Regions from separate parts of the Staphylococcus sp. CoH_129_LAB_1 genome, predicted to be linked through region 1. Evidence: predicted binding sites of a transcription regulator. Region 1 holds the regulator's gene; each other region holds the start of a gene.
What was found. The regulator LexA, encoded in region 1, represses DNA repair genes until DNA is damaged. The targets are predictions, from matches to a motif close to CGAACATATGTTCG.
Positions count from the first base shown of each region.

Region 2: the regulator LexA is predicted to act here: its motif matches at 5,698-5,711, upstream of addB (helicase-exonuclease AddAB subunit AddB).
Region 3: the regulator LexA is predicted to act here: its motif matches at 3,986-3,999, upstream of uvrB (excinuclease ABC subunit UvrB).

Region 1 is NZ_JBXWKZ010000015.1:9,836-17,392, forward strand. It holds gene tkt (transketolase) at 1-1,182, opposite strand, end outside; gene AC2FB1_RS06035 (DUF896 domain-containing protein) at 1,284-1,523, opposite strand; gene AC2FB1_RS06040 (GNAT family N-acetyltransferase) at 1,705-2,238, opposite strand; gene sosA (DNA damage-induced cell division inhibitor SosA) at 2,622-2,855, opposite strand; gene lexA (transcriptional repressor LexA) at 2,999-3,619, shown strand; gene AC2FB1_RS06055 (CAP domain-containing protein) at 3,823-4,848, opposite strand; gene guaC (GMP reductase) at 4,863-5,840, opposite strand; gene rpsN (30S ribosomal protein S14) at 6,119-6,388, opposite strand; gene rpmG (50S ribosomal protein L33) at 6,559-6,708, opposite strand; gene AC2FB1_RS06075 (amino acid permease) at 6,962-7,557, shown strand, end outside.
Region 2 is NZ_JBXWKZ010000011.1:17,555-25,111, reverse strand. It holds gene addA (helicase-exonuclease AddAB subunit AddA) at 1-2,183, opposite strand, end outside; gene addB (helicase-exonuclease AddAB subunit AddB) at 2,176-5,664, opposite strand; gene lepB (signal peptidase I) at 5,852-6,418, opposite strand; gene lepB (signal peptidase I) at 6,433-6,957, opposite strand; gene AC2FB1_RS04890 (TVP38/TMEM64 family protein) at 6,962-7,537, opposite strand.
Region 3 is NZ_JBXWKZ010000014.1:12,693-20,249, reverse strand. It holds gene uvrA (excinuclease ABC subunit UvrA) at 1-1,896, opposite strand, end outside; gene uvrB (excinuclease ABC subunit UvrB) at 1,904-3,889, opposite strand; gene AC2FB1_RS05765 (CsbA family protein) at 4,155-4,382, opposite strand; gene AC2FB1_RS05760 (YfbR-like 5'-deoxynucleotidase) at 4,388-5,035, opposite strand; gene AC2FB1_RS05755 (COG3942 and LysM peptidoglycan-binding domain-containing protein) at 5,248-6,132, opposite strand; one part of gene prfB (peptide chain release factor 2) at 6,353-7,393, opposite strand; one part of gene prfB (peptide chain release factor 2) at 7,395-7,466, opposite strand.

The sequences.
Region 1 (7,557 bases):
GTAATCTTTAGCTTCTTTAACATTTGATTTATTAGATCCTGCTAAATCTGCAGAACCACCAAAGAATGAAGGAACAGATTTGCTAATTGCTTGAATAATTCCTCCAGAATCCGCACGTGTAGCTGCATTATGATCACTGCCGAATTTCGGTAAATCATCTTTATAATTTTTAGGTAATTTACCACTAATTGCTAATTTAAATTCTTCAGCTAATTCTGGATATTTTTCTGCATAAGTTTCTAATTTTTCTTTCCACTCATCCTCATGCTCATTTGCACGTTTTAACATTGTTGTTTGGAAAATTTCATATACTTCTTCTGGAACATTGAAACGTTTTTCTGGATCTAATCCATATGCTTCAAATGTAAGTTCTCTTTCATCCGCACCAAGTGGAGATCCGTGAACACCATTTGTACCACTAACGTTTGGCGCACCATAACCGATGATTGTTTTAACTTCAATCATAGTAGGACCATTTTGTTGTTTAGCTTTAGTAATAGCATTATCAATTTCTTCTAAATTGTTACCATCTTTTACTAAAATATGGTTCCATCCGTAACTTTCAAAACGTTGTTTTACATCTTCAGAGAAAGCTTTGTTAAGTTCACCATCAAGTGAAATATCATTTGAGTCGTATAAGACAATAAGTTTATCTAATTGATTATGACCAGCAAATGAAGCTGCTTCATGGGAAATACCTTCCATTAAATCTCCATCTGAAGCTAACACGTAAGTATAGTGATCTACAACTTTAATGTCATCTTTATTAAATTTGCCACCTAAATGAGTTTCAGCTAAAGCCATTCCTACAGACATAGCAAATCCTTGTCCTAATGGGCCTGTTGTGACTTCAACACCATCAGTATGACGGAACTCAGGATGACCAGGTGTTTTAGAACCCCATTGTCTGAATTGTTTTAATTCCTCTAATTCTAAGCTTCCAGAAACATGTAATAAACTGTAAAGTAAAGCAGAGCCATGACCTGCAGATAAAATAAATCTATCTCTGTTAAAGTAGTCTTTAGATTGTGGATTAAAGTTTAAATGGCGAGTCCAAAGTGTGTAGGCCATTGGTGCAGCTCCCATAGGCAGACCAGGATGACCCGAATTTGCTTCTTCAATCGCATCAATACTTAGTGCACGAATCGTATCAATAGCTAATTGATCTTTTTCATTAAACATCTTACATACTTCCCTTCTAGTATTAATCATCTTTTTTATATTATAACTTAAAAATATAGTAAATGATAAGATTATAATTTTAATGATTAAAATATAGTTAACTATTGATTATGCTTTTTACTTTCTTGGATTTTTTTGAGTTTCTCCGGCGTTACATCATTGCCTTCTGGATCAATAACTTTTGTGCTTTCAATTTGTTGTTTGAAACCTTTTCTAAAAGAATCTAAATATTGTTTACGTAACTTAGATTGCTCTTTTGCCTCAGCTTCTGTTAGACCTTGTTCTTTTTTCTTCTTAGCTAATTCATTAATTCTATCTATATTCAAATTATTTTCAGACATATAATCACTCTTCCTATTTTAAATTTATTAACATCAATTACCTTATTAAATAAAACTAAATAAGAGATAAAAATATCAAATATGAATCATTTCTCTCATTCTAAAATAAAGTACTTTTAATATAATAGTTTATATTCCCATTTCTTAAAATCTTTAACTTCTTTTCACCTTATTATTATTTCTAGTTATTGAAAAATACATCTGGATATTCAATTATACCTGACTCTATTTTTAATGCATTTTCTTTTAATTCAATAGCCATTAAAAACTCATCTGGCACTTCAAACGGAGCTTTAAGCTCCCATTTAGATGCTTTTTTAAATCCAAATTTAGGATAATAATTTGAATGTCCCATTACAATTACTGATCCAAAATTTAACGACCTTGCTTTATCTAAAGCAGTTGTTATTAAACGTTTACCTACACCTCTATTTTGATACTCCGGTAAAACAGACACAGGCGCCAAAGCTAATGATGCTTTTTTATTTTCATTATTGATAATAAAAATTTTAGACAACAATATATGACCTATGATTTTTCCATTATATAGCGCAACTAATGATAAATCAGGAATAAATGCATCTGAATTTCTCAAATTTGCAACTAAACTATGTTCATCTTGATCACTATATGGTTCATTTTCAAATGCTTTTTTTACAATTTGCTCAGTAAACTGATAATCTTCTTTTGTTTCTTTTCTAATTATAAAATTCACTATCTCACCTTATCATTTTAAATTTAATGACTAAATAGTATTAACATGAACTATTCAAATCATTTTTATAAAAGCTAAAGATTATTCATTCATAGTCATATAATCTACTTTCTACTATTTTAACATGTCCACCATATTCAACTTAAATATTGACTTGTTCTTTATGATAAAGAAAACAAACTATTATGCTATTATTTTTTAGTTTACACATTTATCAGCTAATCATTGTAAATTCAAAGATATTAGAATGCTAAGACATCATCTAAAATATGTAAGTATATTATTATAATAAAATACCGCAAATTTTACTAAAATCCACGGTATTTTCATATATTTTAATTTTCTAATGTTGATTAAAAACAAAAACTGATAATCCTCAAACTTTATTTAACTAATGCGAACACTTTATAGTCTGTTTGTTCTGTATTATCTTGAACGTCGTTCTTATTATTCTCATTTAAAATCGCTTTTTTCGGGATAGTATGATCAGTGATTTCGTACGTGTGTTCCATATGAGCGTTCTGATATAAATTTATGAAAAACACCAAAAAAACGATGCAAGATACTACTAGAACAGTTATATTTGTAATGATATTACTAGTATGATTACGAAACATTTAACTACACCCCTAGAACATTTGTTTGTATATAAAGTTTAACAGAACGGATGTTCTTAGTCAAGACTATTGCGAACAAATGTTTGTTTAAAAATTTAAAAAATGCTATACTATATTAAAATAAATCTAGGGAGTGCCTATATATGAGAGAATTAACAAAAAGACAAAGTGAGATTTATGACTATATTAAACATGTTGTTCAAACAAAGGGCTATCCGCCAAGTGTAAGAGAAATTGGTGAAGCAGTTGGTCTTGCTTCAAGTTCAACAGTTCACGGTCATTTATCTAGACTAGAAGAAAAAGGTTATATAAGAAGAGATCCTACTAAGCCTAGAGCAATTGAAATTGTTAGTGATCAAAATAATGACATGACTAGAGAAGAAACTATTTATGTTCCTGTTATCGGTAAAGTTACAGCCGGAGTTCCAATTACCGCAGTCGAAAATATAGAAGAATACTTTCCATTACCAGAACATTTAACGTCTACACATAATAGTGATGTATTCATTTTAAATGTTATTGGCGAAAGTATGATTGAAGCAGGTATCTTAGATGGTGATAAAGTTATTGTTAGAAGCCAAACTATTGCTGAAAATGGAGATATTATCGTAGCAATGACTGAAGATGATGAAGCTACTGTAAAACGCTTTTTCAAAGAAAAAAATCGATATCGTTTACAACCAGAAAATAGTGCTATGAGTCCTATATATTTAGATAATGTAACAGTTATCGGTAAAGTCATTGGTCTATATAGAGAATTGTAGTTTATATCTTTTTCGTTACGTTAAAATCTCTTATATATGTTTAATATATAAAAAACTAGAAGCGCATAGCCGCTTCTAGTTTTATTTTTTATTTAAAATCTCTTTTACTTTATCAAGTATGTCTTTTTTCTTATTTTTCTTTGTAGGCATAATATCAACTTCCTTGCAAAAAGAAAATACCCCTATATACTATAAATCAAACATTATCCTGTGTAGTTTTCTGTCCAAAATGGTTGTCGATGATTATTAAAATCTACACCTACACCTAATGTATTAACGTGCGTATTTAAAATATTTTCCCGGTGTCCTAGAGAATTCATAAGTCCTTCGTGAGCATAAATACTACTTTGTTGACCATAAGCTAAATTTTCGGCAGCAGTATTAAATTGAATACCATCACGTTTCATTCTATCGAAAGGTGAATGACCATTTAAATCAGTATGATCAAAATAATTATTTTTAACCATATCTTCACTATGTTTTCTTGCAGTATTAGATATTTTTTTAGAATAATCCAATGTATTTAATCCGTGTTGTTTTCTTTCTGCATTAACTAAATCAAAATTTTGATATTCAAAGCTTTTTTCTAGCGTTGTAGATGGTGCACCATATTGCTTTTGTAATCGATTTTCCATTGATTCACTCACTTGCAATAAAGCTGTTAAGTTATTTTGATTATGTTTATCGTAAAATACTGTTGTATAAATATTATCTTTATAAAAAATATCATATTCATTATTTTTTACAACAAAACGATAACGTCCTTTTGCAATTTTATCTACTGGTTTACCAAGACGCTGTTCGACCACCCTTTTAGGAGTATTGTATTTGATTTTAGATTTTGAAGTTATAATATTTTGATTACTAAACAAAGCAGTTACTTTATTATTAATGTAACTTACCATTAAGAAATTTTGATAATCATTATTATAATAAGTATACCATTTTGTACCATATTCATTTGAAGTCACTCTTTTGGGTCGTCCTATCTTACTTTCTACTTCTTTTTGAGACATATTTAATTGAATATTATTAACTGCAAATTCTTGTTTGTTTGGAACCTTAAGTAGGTTATTTTTAGAACTTGTGTCCTCATTCATTAAATATTCTATTTTGTCTCTTACATTATTTTGCAAATTAATAAAAAATTGAGTTTCTTCCATAGGTTTTATAAAGATAAATAACAAAAATATTGCAGTAAATAAAAGAAACTTTTTAATAACATTCACCCACTAAACATGTATTAATCTCTATCGCCATTAAAAATTGAGTTTCTTACAATAACGTAGTCAACTGTAGTTAGTGATTTTAAATCCTTGCCACCTGCATACGAAATCGAACTTTGAAGGTCTTGTTGCATTTCAATTAATGTATCTTGTAATGAACCTTTGTGTTCAACAAACATTTTTTTACCTTCAACGTTTTTATGTTCACCTTTTTGGAATTCAGAAGCACTACCAAAATATTCTTTATAACACTTTCCATCTAATTCAACCGTTTCACCTGGAGATTCTTCATGAGCAGCGAATAATGAACCAATCATAACCATAGTAGCTCCAAATCGAATAGATTTAGCGATGTCTCCATGTGTTCTAATACCACCATCAGCAATTATGGGTTTACGTGCAGCTTTACTACAAATATTTAATGCAGCTAATTGCCATCCTCCTGTACCAAATCCTGTTTTAACCTTTGTAATACATACTCGTCCTGGACCTATACCAACTTTAGTAGCATCTGCACCAGCATTTTCTAATTCTCTTACTCCCTCAGGTGTTCCAACATTACCAGCAATAACAAATGATTGAGGAATATGTTTTTTTATATGCTTAATCATGTTAATAACCGAATTAGCATGACCATGAGCGATATCAATCGTAATATATTCAGGTATTAGGTGCTCAGATTTTAGCTTTTCTATAAATTCAAATTCAGTTTCTTTTACACCAACTGAAATCGAAGCGAAAAGCCCTTTATCTTGCATTTTTTTGATAAATGGAATACGGCTCGCTTCATCAAAACGATGCATAATGTAAAAATAGTCGTTTTCTGCAAACCATTCAGCTAAAGATTCATTCATAACTGTTTGCATATTTGCAGGAACCACTGGTAACTTAAAAGTTTTAGGTCCGAATTGTACAGTCGTGTCACACTCAGATCTACTATTAACAATACATTTATTTGGAATTAATTGAATATCTTCATAATCAAAAATTTTCATACTTTAAATTTCCCCTATACATTTTAAATTTAAAAAACGATGTAGGACATAAATAAACTCTTAGACGATTGAATCACTTATAGGTTCTAAATAATTAGAATAATATAACTATAGAGCAATTTAATTTCAAAACTAGATAAAGTATCTAATCTTTACAAATTCATTTATAACATAAGTTAGAGCGAGAAATCACTTTTTTCTCGCTCTCATTATTTATATCCTTATTTACTTTACAATTTTTTAAATACAATGTAAATGGACTAAAGTATTAGTTTTAATTACCAACTAGATTTTTTCACACCAGGAATTTGTCCTTTATGTGCATGTTCTCGAAATGCAATTCTAGACATTTCAAATTTTCTCATTACACCTCTAGGACGTCCTGTAACTTTACATCTTCTTGTTAAACGTGTTGGAGATGAATCTCTTGGCAATCTTTTTAATGCTTCATAATCTCCTTTCTCTTTAAGTTCTTTACGTAATTCATAATACTGATTTACTAATTTTTCTCTTTTCAATTCTTTAGCTATTTTAGATTTTTTAGCCATACATAATCTCCTTTTTACAAATCGTAATTATTACGTTTTATATATTAACATACTTTTAAAAATTTACAAGGCTCTTTATTTTAAAATAAAAAACTCATACATGTTATTTGTCTTAAACATGTATGAGTCTAAATTATTTTATCTTTTTGTCGTATTTAAAAGATAAGGAATTATTTAGTTTCACGGTGTAGCGTGTATTTATTTAATCTTGGGCAATATTTTTTCATTTCAATACGCTCAGGATTATTACGTTTATTTTTTGTTGTAATATAATTACGATCGCCACATTCAGTGCAAGCTAAAGTTACATTAACGCGCATCATTAACATCCTTTCTTGTTGTATATAATTAGGAATTCTTACGATTTAAAATTTTACCATATCCTTTATTCCTACGCAATAAATTTTTTGATTTCATCAAGTCAATCCTTCTTCTTTAATAAAAAATAACGATTATTTAAAAAAGTCAGAAAATTTAAAATTTTTAAAACAAATTGTTCAAAAGTTATTGAATACTTGAACTAAAACGATTAAAATGATTTGTATATTTTAATTTTAATTTAGGAGATATTATATGGAAGATAACAATATGAAACGTGGTCTTAAATCAAGACACATATCTATGATTGCTATCGGAGGTGCAATAGGCACTGGCCTTTTTGTTGCTACAGGTAGCGTCGTTTCTCAGGCAGGTCCCGGAGGAGCTATTTTAGCTTATTTATTGATTGGCATCATGCTTTACTTTTTAATGTCATCTATTGGAGAACTTGCTACATTTTATCCTGTATCTGGTTCATTTAGTTCATATGCTACTCGTTTCATTGATCCATCTATCGGTTTTACAATGGGATGGTTATATTACATTCTATGGTCTTTAGTATCGAGCGTTGATGTAATGGTAGCTTCTAATGTTTTATTTTTTTGGGATGTATTTAAATTTTTCAGTCCTCTAGTATGGAGTTTAATTTTTATAACAATTATATTCCTATTAAATATCTTTACAGTTAAAGCATTTGGTGAAACAGAATTTTGGTTATCATTAATTAAAGTAGTCACAATCATAGTATTTATTGTAGTTGGTATATTAATGATTTTTGGTATTCTTGGTGGACATACATATGGATTTGAGAATTATACTAAAGGGCAAGCACCTTTTGTAGGCGGTTTATC
Region 2 (7,557 bases), on a different contig from region 1:
AGGTTAGCACGTCGACCTTTACCACCAATAAGTCCACTAAAATATTGGATGACATAATGATCGTTATAAAACTTATCTATTAACTGATACACAGGATGTGTTTGACCATACTCTTGATATAAATGTATATCTTCAATAAAGCGTCGTAATTTATCTACTAATCGTATATTAGCTTGGTCATATTTTATATAGTGTAAAATAGATTGATAAAAGTAATCATCATTTGAACTGACTACTCGAATTTCAGCAAGTTCATCTTCAGTAAATTGATAAATGACAGAACGCATTAACCCAACTAGATAAATATCTTGCAATGGGTTGTCGATAGTTCTAAGGAATGATAATACTAGTCGAACTTCTGTTTGCTCAAAATAGCCTTCCTTACTATTAACATGAAAAGGAATATTATTATCTTTAAATACTTTTTGCAAACGTCTAGCATTACTCATTCCACGCTCTAAAATAACAATATCTTTATAAGTTGCTTTACGATAAGCATTGTTTTTCGCATCATATACTAGTTTATTTTCAAGGATATATTTTACTTGTTCAACCACATAATACGCTTCTTGTTCTTGTCTATCTAAATCCGTTTCCTCATTCTCAGATTTAATAAGCGCATGTAATTCGATTGGCATTGTTTTTTCTGGATAATAATTAGCTCCAAAATATAAACGTGCATCAGCACCATAGTCAATTTCTCCAACCGCTTCATCCATCATATGATTAAAAAGATAATTAGTCGTTGAAAGTACTTCCTTTCTTGAACGGAAGTTATTAGATAAGTCAATTCGAAGACCTGTTTGTTGTCCTTCTTTAGTGAATCGATGATATTTACTCATAAATAATGTAGGATCCGCTTGTCTGAACTTATAAATAGATTGTTTTACATCTCCAACCATAAATAAGTTTCCATCTAATTCATCACCGCGTTTGATAGTAGATATTATTGCCTCTTGGACCTGGTTTGTATCTTGATATTCATCAATGAGTATTTCTTCAAATTGATGACGATAATCTTTAGCAATAGTAGAAGGATGTCCTTTTTCATCTGTTAATATTTGTAAAGCAAAATGTTCATAATCTGCAAAATCGAGGACATTTCTACTACGCTTTTTCTTTGCAAAATCATTAATAATGTCTTTAACAATTTGAACTAAGTATTTTATCCGGGGCGCTAACTGATTCATATCTTCTTTAAGTTGCTCTACTGAACGCATTAAATATTTATTTTTTACATCTTGAATTGTTTCATTATATTCTTTATAGAAAGATTTAATATCTTCAAGTGTCTCTAAATCTTCATTTTCTTTTTTTATTTTTGATGACATTTGTGGGAATTTTTCAGGTTTATGATTAAGAAGTGTGTCTCTATTTAAAACACCATCTTCTAATATTCTTTGACATATTATTTTCTCTCTTTGGACAACTTCTAAATGCTTTTCGATAGCATTACAGTGAGATAAAAGATTTTCTGCTTCAATAAGTGCATCAAATGCTGCTTTCATATATATTTCTGCCAATTCTGTTAATTCTTTAAGATAGTCTTGTTGCTTCTCATCATTTTCATATACATCGACTAATGAATCCAACCATTTAAATGGTGAAGGATTAGCTATACTAAAATGATAAAGTCGCTTTAACAATTCTCTAAATCCATCATCATTTCTATCATTTGAAAGTTGTTCTACCAAAGTCATAAACTCAATATCAGGATCCTCATAATGATGCTCCAGTACTTCATCAATAGATTGCTCTAATAAAAGTATATTTTCTACTTCACTAATTGTTCTAAAATTAGGGTCTAATTGGATAACATCATAATGTTGCTGAATCACTTTTAAACAAAAACTATGGAGTGTAGAAATTTGAGCCTGGTGTATTTTTATACGTTGACTTTTTAAATGTTCATTATTAGGATTCTCTAATGAAGCTTGTTGAATACGTTGTTCTACACGATGCTTCATCTCTCTAGCACTTAAGTTCGTAAATGTCACTACAAGCAATTTATCTACATCTACTTCATCTCTCAAGATTTTTTGAATAATACGTTCAACTAAAACAGCTGTTTTTCCTGAGCCAGCTGCTGCTGCAACTAGTATATCTTGCCCTTTGGCATATATACTGTTCCATTGTGCATCTGTCCATTGTACGTCCTTAGGTTTTATTGGAATATTATTCATTGTCCTCACCGCTTTCTAATTCGACCTCTTGAATGGCTTGAATTGGATTAATCGATTCATCTACATGACGATAATGTTTACTATCAATAAGGCTGTCTACATGACATACTGACTGAAAGCTACAAAATTCACATGGTAATTTATCTTCAAATTTAAGTGGGGATACTTCAGTATGTCCATCCATAATATTTGAAGCAGTCTCAATAAAATTATTTTTATTGTGTTGAATAAATTTATGAATCGTTGTTTCATCAGCAACTTGGCTCCCCCGTGCACTTATACCGCCATCTTTTTTTAATGTCACAGGTACAATATCTGACTTAGATATGTCGTTAAGTCTTATATCCATAGCATCTATGACTTCAGCATCACTATTAATTAGTCCTCTTAACTTATACTCTTTTAGAATAGCTTGATTAATATTTTTCTTATTTAATGCCTCTTCAGTTAAGTCGCCCCATTTTTCAAACTTCAAACGTTCATCATGAACGTGGAAGTATAACAATCCACCTGGTTTAACATTTGAACTTAAGCCTAGTCGTTCTGAATTTTGTAATACGATATCCATATACGTCATCATTTGCATCTGTTTACCATAATAAACTTTTTTTAAGTTTAAATTAGCACTAAAATTAGATGACTTATAATCAATAATATTTACAAAACTTTTATTATTTTTTGTATAAGCATCAATACGATCAATTTGTCCACGAATATTAATTGGTATACCTTGTGCAGTCATTAAAGGATGCGCAATCAATTCTTCTTCAGTTCTTGGTTTCTTTCTAAATGCCGTTTCAAAACGTTGTGGTCTAAATTTTGTATTTTCATTTTGATAACGAAGTGCCTTTAATGTACTTTCAACAATGACACCTATACGTTTAGATACATAACGATAATATGCATTGGAATCCATTAAATTAAATTGCACATGTGGTAAGACATGTTGTAGTGCTTCTTCAGTAAGTGCATGGATTTTCTGATTATCTAGTTGACTAAATTCTCCGTTTACTTTATCTGAAATATATTTCAAAGCATTATGAAAAATATTACCTAAATCAAAACTTTCAAGTTGATATTTGGTACGTTCATTTAAACGAAGCCCATAGGTAGCATAATGCTGGAATGGGCAGTCATTATAACCTTCAAATCGTGAAACACTAGCATTAATAGAAGTTCCATATAACGCTTCTGATAATTGTGGCGTGAGTTGAATAGTTTCATTATCATACGTTAATGCTGTTAATAAGTAGTCCATACTATCATTTAATTCTTTATTTTCACTTATCACTTTGTAAGCATCAAGCCATGTATCTGCTACTGTTTCTTCTTCCAACCATGATTTCAACGCTTCAAATAAATGAATTTTAGTTTGATGTGAATGTTCCATTAATGTAAGAGGATAAGCATGATGAAGATAATGAATATTTTTAATATCTAAATTACTGAACAGTCCTTGAATCTGATCTAAAAATGGACTTTTCTCTTTTTCATCCCCTTGCATCCCCATAAGACTATATGAAAAAGTCATTTGTTCACATGCACGTGTCATAGCAATGTAGCATACAAATGCTTCGTCCATTTGTAAGATATCAGAAGTTGGACTTAGTTCAACACTTCCCTGTTCCTCTAACAAGCGCTTTTCTTCATCAGTGATTAAGCTTGAAGATGAAATAGACTGTGGCATCACTCCGTCATTCATCCCAACCATATAAACGTGTTTTTTATTATCAACTTTTGCTAAATCCATTGTCCCTATACTGACTTGATCCAACGTTTGAGGAATCATTACAAATTCGAGTTGTTCAAGTCCAATGTCAAAGACTTCTAAAAATCGATTTAAATTCATTTCTTCTTCTTCAAATACTGTAACTAAATCATCTAGTATTTGTATCAAACCATTCCATAATTGATCAATTTCTTCTGCCTTTTCATGCTCCCCTTTTAAATCTAGTTCATCACGATGTGCCATTAAATATTTAGGTAAATCAAAAGCTTCCATTGTTTCATAAAAAGCAGTCGCATAATCTCTAACACTTTTAGAGTGATGCATGGCTTGCTCAAAACGAAGTATTTTATTTACAATATCATTCTTCAAGCGTACGACATCTTCAAATGCTTCTCTTTCTTCTTCAGTTAATTGGTGCTCTTTGCGCCCCATCTTTGTAAAATTATCGATATTAAATAATTTATCATCTAGCCATCTTTTACCATAAATGCCTCGTTCAATGACAAAGTTTTCTAACAAATCAATTAAGTAACTACTATTTTTAAATTGATTAGACAGAATATTAGTTTTAAATAATCTCATCATTGGACTAAGTCCCATATTAGTTTGGATGACTTCTAATAAAGAACGTATCATTTCCATGATTGGATGATGTGTCATTGATTTTTTAGTATCAATATTATAAGGAATGTCGTACTGTGGCAAAATAGATTCAAATAAATAGGCATAGGCTTCATCTCTATATAAAATTGCAATATCTTGATATCTAAAGTGCTTATCACGTGTATCTTTAATAATACGTCGTGCTATTTCATTAACTTCTTCGCGCATATTCGATGACTCTAGTAAATCAATATCACCTTGAGATTGAGTTGGATTAACTTGGAGCGCGTCAAATTGTTGTTCTAATTGTAATAAATCCTTATTTTTGAATCGATGTGGTGTTGTAAAGTAGTGTTCATTTAAAGGTATATGTAATTCATTTGCAATTTCTTTTAAATGAATAAGGACGTCAGAAGGTTTTCTAAACATACTAAAGTGATCTTCATTACCATCTGTAGTTAATAATATAGTGACTTGTTTAGCGTTTTGTACTAATGCTTTAATAATTTGATATTCAAGTGTTGAAAAGTTATAAAATCCATCTATATAAATATCAGCATGTTTAATCCATTCGGATTTGTGCATTATTTCAATAAAATAATTAAGACTATCTTCAGCGGTAATAAATTCTCCACTTAATCGTTCTTCAAAATAATGATAAATAAGCGAAATATCTTCTAGTTTATGGCGTGTTCTTGTTTGTAATTCATTATCTTCTAAAAATGAATCAAGTTGATGTGGTGTTACAGAATATTTCTTAAAATCTTGGATTTGTTCACTTAATTTCTCACTAAAACCATAATAATTTGCTTGAGATTGATATAATTTCATTTCTGATTTATGTTGTTGCACAATATTGAATATCATCATTTCAATAGCTGCTTTAGTTAAACGTGTTTCGGTTAATCCACCGAGTTCTTGGAATATTCTATAGCTTAAGCGTTCAAAGTGTAAAACTTCCGTTCTTAAACTCCCGTTTAACTCTCGATCATTTACGAAAGATTGCTCTAATTGAAATGTACTTTGAGTAGGTGCAATTAAAATAATAGGATCTCCAAGAGGATTTTCTTTCATTTGTTGTTTAATATTTTTAATCATATGATACGATTTACCAGTACCGGCTCTTCCAAGATATGTATTTAATTCCATTATCTACACGCTCCTTCTAATTCATTTTATCACGGAACATACGTTCCTAAAAAGTGAAGTAGATAAAAAAATAAAAGTAGAATGCAAATTCACTTAAATTGATGTAACCCTTATAAAATTAGATTTAAATCCAACTTTTGAGATGCACATCAAATTGACATTCTACTTTCATTTTTAAATTTATATACTACTTATCTGGATTAAAATTAAATTTAAAATTATTTAATGGCCAAAATCTAAATGATACTTTACCAACGATTTGTTGTTTATCTATTAATCCAAATGCTCTACTATCTTTGCTGACTTCACGGTTATCTCCTAACACTAAGTATTTATTTTTAGGAATAACGTCAGAGTTAGGATTAGCATTAAGAAGATCTTTAGTTTCAAAAGACCCTGTAATGTACTCACCCTGTTTATGTTTTTCATTATAGTCTAAATATGGTTCATTTATTTTTTTTCCATTAACATATAGCTGATCTTTTTTATATGTCACACTATCTCCTGGTGTTCCTATTACTCTTTTAACATAGTCATCAGATTTATTAGCATGGAAAACAATAACATTTCCTTTTTTTATATCTCCTACTTTATAGCCTAGTATATTGACTATTACGTGTTGACCATCTTTTAATGTTGGATCCATTGAATCGCCTTTTATCGTATAAGATTTCGCAACAAAAGTGACTACAAGCCATACTAGTAATAAACCTACAGCTATTGCAATAATCCATTCTGTTATTTCTTTTTTCAAATATAACACCTCATCTATTGATTAAACTGATAGTTGAATGATTTAAAAGGATAATATCTTAGACTTACATCTCCTATAACGTCACTTTTTTTTATTAATCCATATCTTCGCGAATCAGTTAACGTATTACTATTATCATTCAATACTAGAAATGAATCAGTAGGAATGATATCACCATCAGTATTTTCTAAATCTCTCAAAGCAAAATCATTAATATCTCTATTTTTAGCATAATATTTATTCATTTGTCTATCATCTTTATATAATTTACCATGCTTTACTTCTATTGATTCGCCCGCTTTTCCAATGATACGACTAAAATGAATCTGATTATGGTGACGATACATAATAATATCGCCTTGATTTAACAGATTAAATGTTACTTTCAATTTATTAATCATTACATAATCATTTTTATTTAAAGTGGGTGCCATTTCATTAGTATGAACAATAGCACTTCTTAGTAAAAAGGTTTGAATAAAAATCACAAAAGCAATTGCTAAAATAATGGATATACTGGTATTTATAATTTTACGCAAATTCTCACTCCTCATGTGTTCCCATAAAATGTTTTTCAACTCTTTTTCCAATAAACCATATTGCTATAGTAACGACAATTAAAATAATTGCTCTTATTGGATGTGTCAGAAATGTAGTAACCTCTCTACCCATCACAGCTAAAAAAGAGATTGAGATAAGTTTTGATAATAATAAAATAATAAAGTAATTTTTCATTTTAATATAAGAAAAACTAGCTACAAAGTTCACTATGGTATTAGGTGTGAACGGAAAACACATGAGTATAAAAATAGGTACAAGTCCTTGTTTATCAATAAAATGAGTAAGTTTTTTAACACCTTTTTTTGCTTTAACTCTTTGCATAAACGATGCATCAACAAATTTTCTAAAAAAATAAAATACTGTGAAGGTTCCAGTGACAACACCTAACCAACTGATGATTATTCCAGTTATCAGTCCATAAACATGGACATTTAATACAACATAAAGTGTTAAAGGAAACACAGGTACAATTGCTCTTAAATAGAGAATAATAAAACCTGCAAAATATCCTAATTGTTGCAATATATTAAATAAGTGTTCAATTTGATGAAACATAATATCATCAAATCCTTTCTCAA
Region 3 (7,557 bases), on a different contig from region 1:
TGACAATGGAATATCTACATCAATATCTTTTAAATTATTACTTTTTGCTCCTTCAATCGATATTTTACGATTCGTAATTTCTCTGCGATGTTCTGGTACATCAATACGTTTTTTACCACTCAAGTATTGACCTGTTAAAGATTTCTTATCTTTCATTACTTTTTTAGGAGTACCACTTGACACAATTTCGCCACCATGATTACCTGCACCTGGCCCAACATCGACAAGGTAATCTGCTGCTCTCATCGTATCATCATCATGTTCAACAACAATCAGTGTGTTACCTAAATCTCTCATCTCTTTTAATGTATTAATCAAACGATCATTATCACGTTGATGTAATCCAATAGAAGGTTCATCTAATACATAAAGCACACCTGTCAATCGTGACCCGATTTGAGTAGCAAGACGAATACGTTGTGCTTCTCCACCTGATAATGTCCCTGAAGAACGATTCAATGTTAAATAATCGAGACCTACATTATTTAGGAATGTTAACCGTGAAATAATCTCAATTAAAATTTGTTTAGCAATTGCTTTATCTTGCTCTGATAACTCTATATTCTCATAAAATTTAAGTGCATTTTTTATTGAATATTCTACAACTTCTCCAATATTATATCCACCAACATATACTGAAAGTGCTTCTTTACTTAATCGTTTACCATGACATGTTTCACATGGGAGTTCAGTCATATATCTACTCATCATTTCACGTGTGTATTCTGATGGTGATTCATGATAGCGACGATCTATATTAGGAACCACGCCTTCAAATTTCATCTTTCTACGACGTGTGCCTCCATTTCGACTATGAAATGCAAACTCAATTTCTTTATCGCCTGAACCATTCATAAGAATATCTTTTTGTCTATCCGTCAATTTTTTATATGGCTTATCCATATTAATTTTATAAACTTCACATACTCGTTTTAATAATGTTGGATAAAAATCGGAACTTGTAGGTTCCCATGGTTCAATCGCACCTTCATTTAAAGTTTTGTTAGTATCTGGTACGACCAAATCTAAATCCACTGTAAGTCTTTGACCTAATCCATCACAAGTTGGACAAGCACCAAATGGACTATTAAAACTAAACATTCTAGGTTCTAATTCACCTATAGAAAATCCACAAATTGGACAAGCATGATTTTCAGAGAATTTAAAATCTTCTCCACCAATGACATCGACAGTAAGGTTTCCTTCTCCTAATTCTAAACTTATTTCTATTGAATCTGCTAATCTTGATTCTATTCCTGATTTTACAACTAATCGATCCACAACAACTTCAATAGTGTGATTTTTATTTTTATCTAGTACAGGAACGTCGTTTATATCGACCACTTCACCATCGATACGTAATCTGACGTATCCCTTTTTACCAATGTCTTCAATTAGTTTTTCATGACTGCCTTTTCGATGTGAAACTAAAGGAGCTAAAATTTGAATTTTAGTTCTTTCTTCTAAATCTAATATACGATCTACCATTTGTTGAACGGTTTGCGATTCGATTTCGATTCCATGATATGGACAAAATGCTTTACCCACACGGGCATATAACAATCGAATGTAATCATATATTTCAGTCACGGTAGCTACTGTAGAACGTGGATTTTTACTTGTCGTTTTTTGGTCAATTGAAATTGCAGGCGATAATCCTTCAATAGTATCAACATCTGGCTTATCCATTTGCCCTAGAAATTGTCGTGCATAGGCACTTAAAGATTCTACATACCGACGTTGTCCTTCAGCATATATTGTGTCAAATGCAAGTGATGATTTCCCCGATCCAGAGAGACCAGTCATCACTATAAGTTTATTCTTCGGTAACTCAATATCGATATCTTTTAAGTTATGTGCTCTTGCACCTTTAACTACGATACTTGGACCTTTCATTTAACAATCACCCTTCTGCTTTTAGTTCAAATAACATATCTCTCAATTCTGTTGCTCTTTCAAAGTCTAAATCTTTAGCTGCTTTTTTCATTTCTTTTTCAATATTTTCGATTGTTTTTTGACGTTCTTTCTTAGTCATTTTCTTAGGTACTTCAGTTTGTTGTTTTTCATTTGTTTCATTATTATCAACTGTAGCACTGATAACGTCATGTATTTTTTTATTGATTGTTTTAGGAGTAATACCATATTTTTCGTTATGTGCCATTTGTATTTCTCGACGACGCTGTGTTTCATCAATTGCGTATTGCATAGAGTCTGTTATCTTATCGGCATACATGATAACTTCTCCTTTATCGTTACGGGCAGCACGTCCAATGGTTTGAATAAGTGAACGATTTGAACGTAAAAATCCTTCTTTATCTGCATCTAAAATAACAACTAACGACACCTCAGGTATATCGATACCCTCTCTAAGCAAATTGATACCTACCACAGCATCATATGTGCCCATTCTTAAATCACGTATAATTTCTATACGTTCAAGTGTTTTGATTTCAGAATGAAGATAATTCACTTTAATTCCTGCCTCTTTCATATACGTTGTCAAATCTTCACTCATTTTTTTAGTTAAGGTTGTTACAAGCACACGTTCATTCCTATCAATTCTTTCTTGAATTTCACTGAGTAAATCATCAATTTGATTCTTCGTAGGTCGAACATCAATTTTAGGATCTAATAAACCAGTTGGTCGAATAATTTGTTCTACCATTTTATCAGTATGTTCAATTTCATATGGACCTGGTGTTGCTGAAACATAAACGAGTTGTTTCGTTTTTTGTTCAAATTCTTCAAATTTAAGTGGACGGTTATCCATGGCGCTTGGTAAACGGAAGCCATGATCTACAAGTACTTTTTTACGTGCTTGGTCTCCGTTAAACATACCTCTAATTTGAGGTAACGTCACGTGTGACTCATCTATCATTACAAGCCAATCATCATCAAAATAATCAAGTAATGTATAAGGGGTAGAACCGAGTGGTCTTAATGTCAAATGAACAGAATAATTCTCTATTCCTGAACAAAATCCCATCTCTCTCATCATTTCTAAATCATAATTTGTACGTTGTTCTAGACGTTGTGCTTCTAATAATTTATTTTCAGCTTTCAATTCTTTTAATCGCTCTTCAAGTTCTTTTTCAATACGTTCAATAGCGTCTTTCATTTTTTCTTCTCTAGTAACAAAGTGAGAAGCAGGGAATATAGCAAAATGTTCTCTTTCACGTATTACTTCACCAGTAAGATAATTTACTTCTCTAATCCTGTCAATTTCATCGCCAAAGAACTCGACTCGAATACACATTTCTTCTCTTGAAGCGGGAAAGATTTCTACAACATCTCCTCGTACTCTGAACGTACCACGTTGAAAATCGATATCGTTCCTTGAATACTGGACATCGACTAATTTTCGAAGAAGCTCACTTCTATCCATTTCCATTCCTACTCGAACGCTAACAACTAAATCTTTATATTCTTTTGGATTACCTAAACCATAAATACAACTTACACTTGCAATAATAATTACATCATCACGTTCGAATAAAGCACTTGTAGCTGAATGTCGAAGTTGATCAATCTCATCGTTAATTGAGGCGTCTTTTTCAATAAATGTATCAGTTGATGGCACATATGCTTCAGGTTGATAGTAATCGTAGTAACTTACGAAATACTCTACCCTATTTTCAGGAAAAAACTCTTTAAATTCACTATACAATTGACCTGCTAACGTTTTATTATGCGCTATTATTAACGTAGGTTTTCCAACTTCTTTAATAACATTACTCATTGTAAATGTTTTACCTGTACCTGTTGCACCAAGTAATGTTTGGTGGCGTTTACCAGCTTTAACACCTTCAACAATTTTTTTTATAGCTTGAGGCTGGTCCCCTTGTGGTTCAAATTCAGAATTTAATTTAAAAGGATGATGTTCTACCATTCTTTCAAGCGCCTCCTCAGTTAATTTTATTAATAATTCATTTCATTAAAAATAATATTATTTATGCTCATTTTAACAAAAAATCGAATAAAAAAACAAACGTTTGTTCGCTTACGTTTGTCGTTACTTTTTATACATATAAAAAATGAGACACAAATATAAATCGCTTCTCTATATTTATGACTCATCTTAGTATGTTGACGTATTTTTTTAGATATGTATTAATAATATAAAACAAATGGTATAGTACTGCAATTTTTTTGGCTTAGTCTTGATGTTTGTGAAATTCTAAATTATCAATAATCACATAACCAGCTAGGATAGATACTACATCTAAAAATATAATCCATTCATTATGAAAGAATCCCTTGTACACTGAAGCGGCAATTAATATTAATGTTACAATAACGCCTACCCATTTACTTCTGGTAATTACACTAAATACAATAACTAAGATACATGGAAAGAAAGCAGCTAAAGCATACCATATCATTATATTCACCCATTTCGTCTTCGTCTTTCTAAAATAGTCATTGTTGTTTCTCGCAGTTCAGCACGAGGAATAAAGTTTTCCGTAAGCATTTCTGGTATAACGTGATCAATAAAATCTTGTACCGAACTTAAATGATCAAACTGCATTATTGTTTCTAAACTATGTTCATAAATTTCAAAAAACAGAGCTTCAGGATTACGCTTTTGAATTTCACCAAATGTTTCATACAATAAATCAATTTTATCAGCTACCGATAAAATTTGACCTTCTATAGAATCATCTTTTCCTTCTTGAAGTCTTTTCCGATAAATATCTTGATATGGCTTTGGAATTTCTTCATTAATAAACGTATCTACCATTTCTTCTTCGACTTGAGAAAATAACATTTTTAATTCTTTACTTGCATATTTAACTGGTGTTTTAATATCCCCTGTAAATACCTCTGCAAAATCATGATTAAGGGCTTTTTCATACAAACTTTTCCAATCAATCGTATTACCATGATATTCTTCAACTGTTGCTAAATATTGTGCTATTTTAGTAACTTTAAAAGAATGTGCTGCAACATTATGCTCAAAATATTTGAATTTCCCTGGTAATCTAATTAATTTTTCAAGATCAGATAAACGTTTAAAGTATTGATGAACCCCCATAATGTTATACCTCCATATGTTATTAAATAAAAATTATACTTGTATTTATTATATCAATCAATGTTTCTATAAAAAGTTTTAATTATATTAATTTCGGGACTTTTCATTTCTACTTTTAAACAATGACCTGTATGTTTGCTAATAATTAAAAAACATCAACAAAGCACATACTTTGCTGATGTTTAACTATTGTAAATTCTTTAGCATATAGATTAGTGTATAAAATTATAACCTGATGAACTATGAATTGTTCTATTTGTAACATCATTGAAATGACCATTCCAATTCATCTCTGAAACATAAAATGAACCATCGTTGTTTACACGTTCTACGACACCCACATGACCATAATAACCCGCTGTTGTTTGGAAAATAGCGCCTACTTCAGGACGATGATCGACCACTAAGCCAGCAGATCTAGCTGAGTTTGCCCAATTATTTGCATTTCCCCAATAGCTACCTACTGAACGTCCTAACTGTTGTCTACGATCAAATGCATAATATGTACAGTTACCAAAATAGTAATGATTACCTTGGTTATTTAAAGCACTACTATTATAATATACTGGTGCACTTACTGTTTCTGTATTGTAATTACTACTATTAACATATGATGAAGGTGCCACATATGCCCCAGTTTCAGTGCTATTATAGCTTAACGGCGCAGCTTCAATTGAATAAGGGATAGTGTATACATCACTATCACTTATCAATTGACTTTCTAATGTTGCTGAACCTTTGTCACTTACTGCAATTAAATCACCAGGATGAATTAACGGTGTTACTCCTGGATTAAATGCATATAATTCATCTAATGTTAAATGATACGCTTTTGCAATTTTATTTAATGTATCACCAGATTTAACTTCAACGATATCTTTATCAGGTACGACTATTGAAGCATCTTTTTCAATTTCATCGTTAGTTATATGATTTAATTTTTTAATTTCATCTGCAGTTGTAGAAAATTGTTGTGCCAGTATTTCTACATTTGTTTTTTCTTTAACAATGTGTGTTTGTTGTGCATGTGCTAATGTATTTAAACCAGTAATTGCTACAATTGAAGCAAATGTTACAGTCATTGATTTTTTTAACATGTTGTCATTCCTTTGCTGTAATGTATTTTTGTTCATTAATACTTTAGCATAAACAACATTAAAAAAGAGGAATGTTAAAACCTTGTAATATAAAGGTTAAATAACACTCCTAAATTAGTTTAAATTGATTGAATTGGTAATATTACCAATCATGAATTACATTTTAAAGTTAGATTTACTTAGTTTTTTAAATTTTTATTTTTTATCACAAACAATTAAATTAATCATTTTGTGACATTGTTTGTCGTAAGTAAGCTTCTATGAATGGGGCAATATCTCCATCCATTACTGCATCTACTTTAGCAGTTTCTTCATTTGTACGATGATCTTTTACCATAGAGTATGGATGGAATACATATGAACGAATTTGACTTCCCCATCCTATTTCCTTTTGTTCACCACGAATTTCTGCCATTTCACGTTCTTGCTCTTCTAACTTTAATTGATATAATTTAGATTTCAACATTTTCATTGCAGCTTCACGGTTTTTGATTTGAGAACGTTCATTTTGGTTATTCACTACAATTCCAGTTGGATGGTGAGTAATACGGATTGCAGATTCTGTTTTATTGATATGTTGTCCACCTGCACCTGACGCTCTAAATGTATCTACCGTAATATCATCAGGATTAATTTCAATTTCTATTTCATCATTATCAAATTCCGGTATAACATCACAAGAAGCAAATGATGTATGACGTCTTCCAGATGAATCAAAAGGTGAAATTCTTACAAGGCGATGTACTCCTTTTTCTGCTTTTAAGTAACCGTAAGCATTATGACCTTTAATTAATAATGTCACACTTTTTACTCCCGCTTCATCACCTGGTAAATAATCTAGCGTTTCTACTTTAAAACCTTGTTGTTCACCATATCTTTGATACATTCTTAATAACATACTTGCCCAGTCTTGAGATTCAGTACCCCCAGCGCCAGGATGTAACTCTAAAATGGCATTATTTGCATCATGGGGGCCATCTAACAATAATTGCAATTCAAACTGATCTACTTGTTCTCTGAATGCTACACTATCTTGTTCTAAATCTTCTTTGATTTCATCATCATATTCCTCTTGAAGTAATTCCCATGTTGCAGTCATATCTTCTAATTTTTGGTTGAGTTCATAGTAACCATTAACTACCGACTTTAATGCATTATTTTTATCAATAATATTTTGAGCTTTATTTTGATCATTCCAAAAATCCGGTTCTGTCATCATTTCTTCATATTCTTGAATATTGGTTTCTTTATTTTCTAAGTCAAAGAGACCCCCTAATTTGTTCTAAATCATTATTATATTCATCAATATTACGTTTAATTTCTGATAATTCCACTGTTTATGTCTCCTTTATTTATAAATTCTTTAAATAAAATACGAGATCGTGACAGAAGCTATTAAATGATAAGCAATATACGTCACAATCT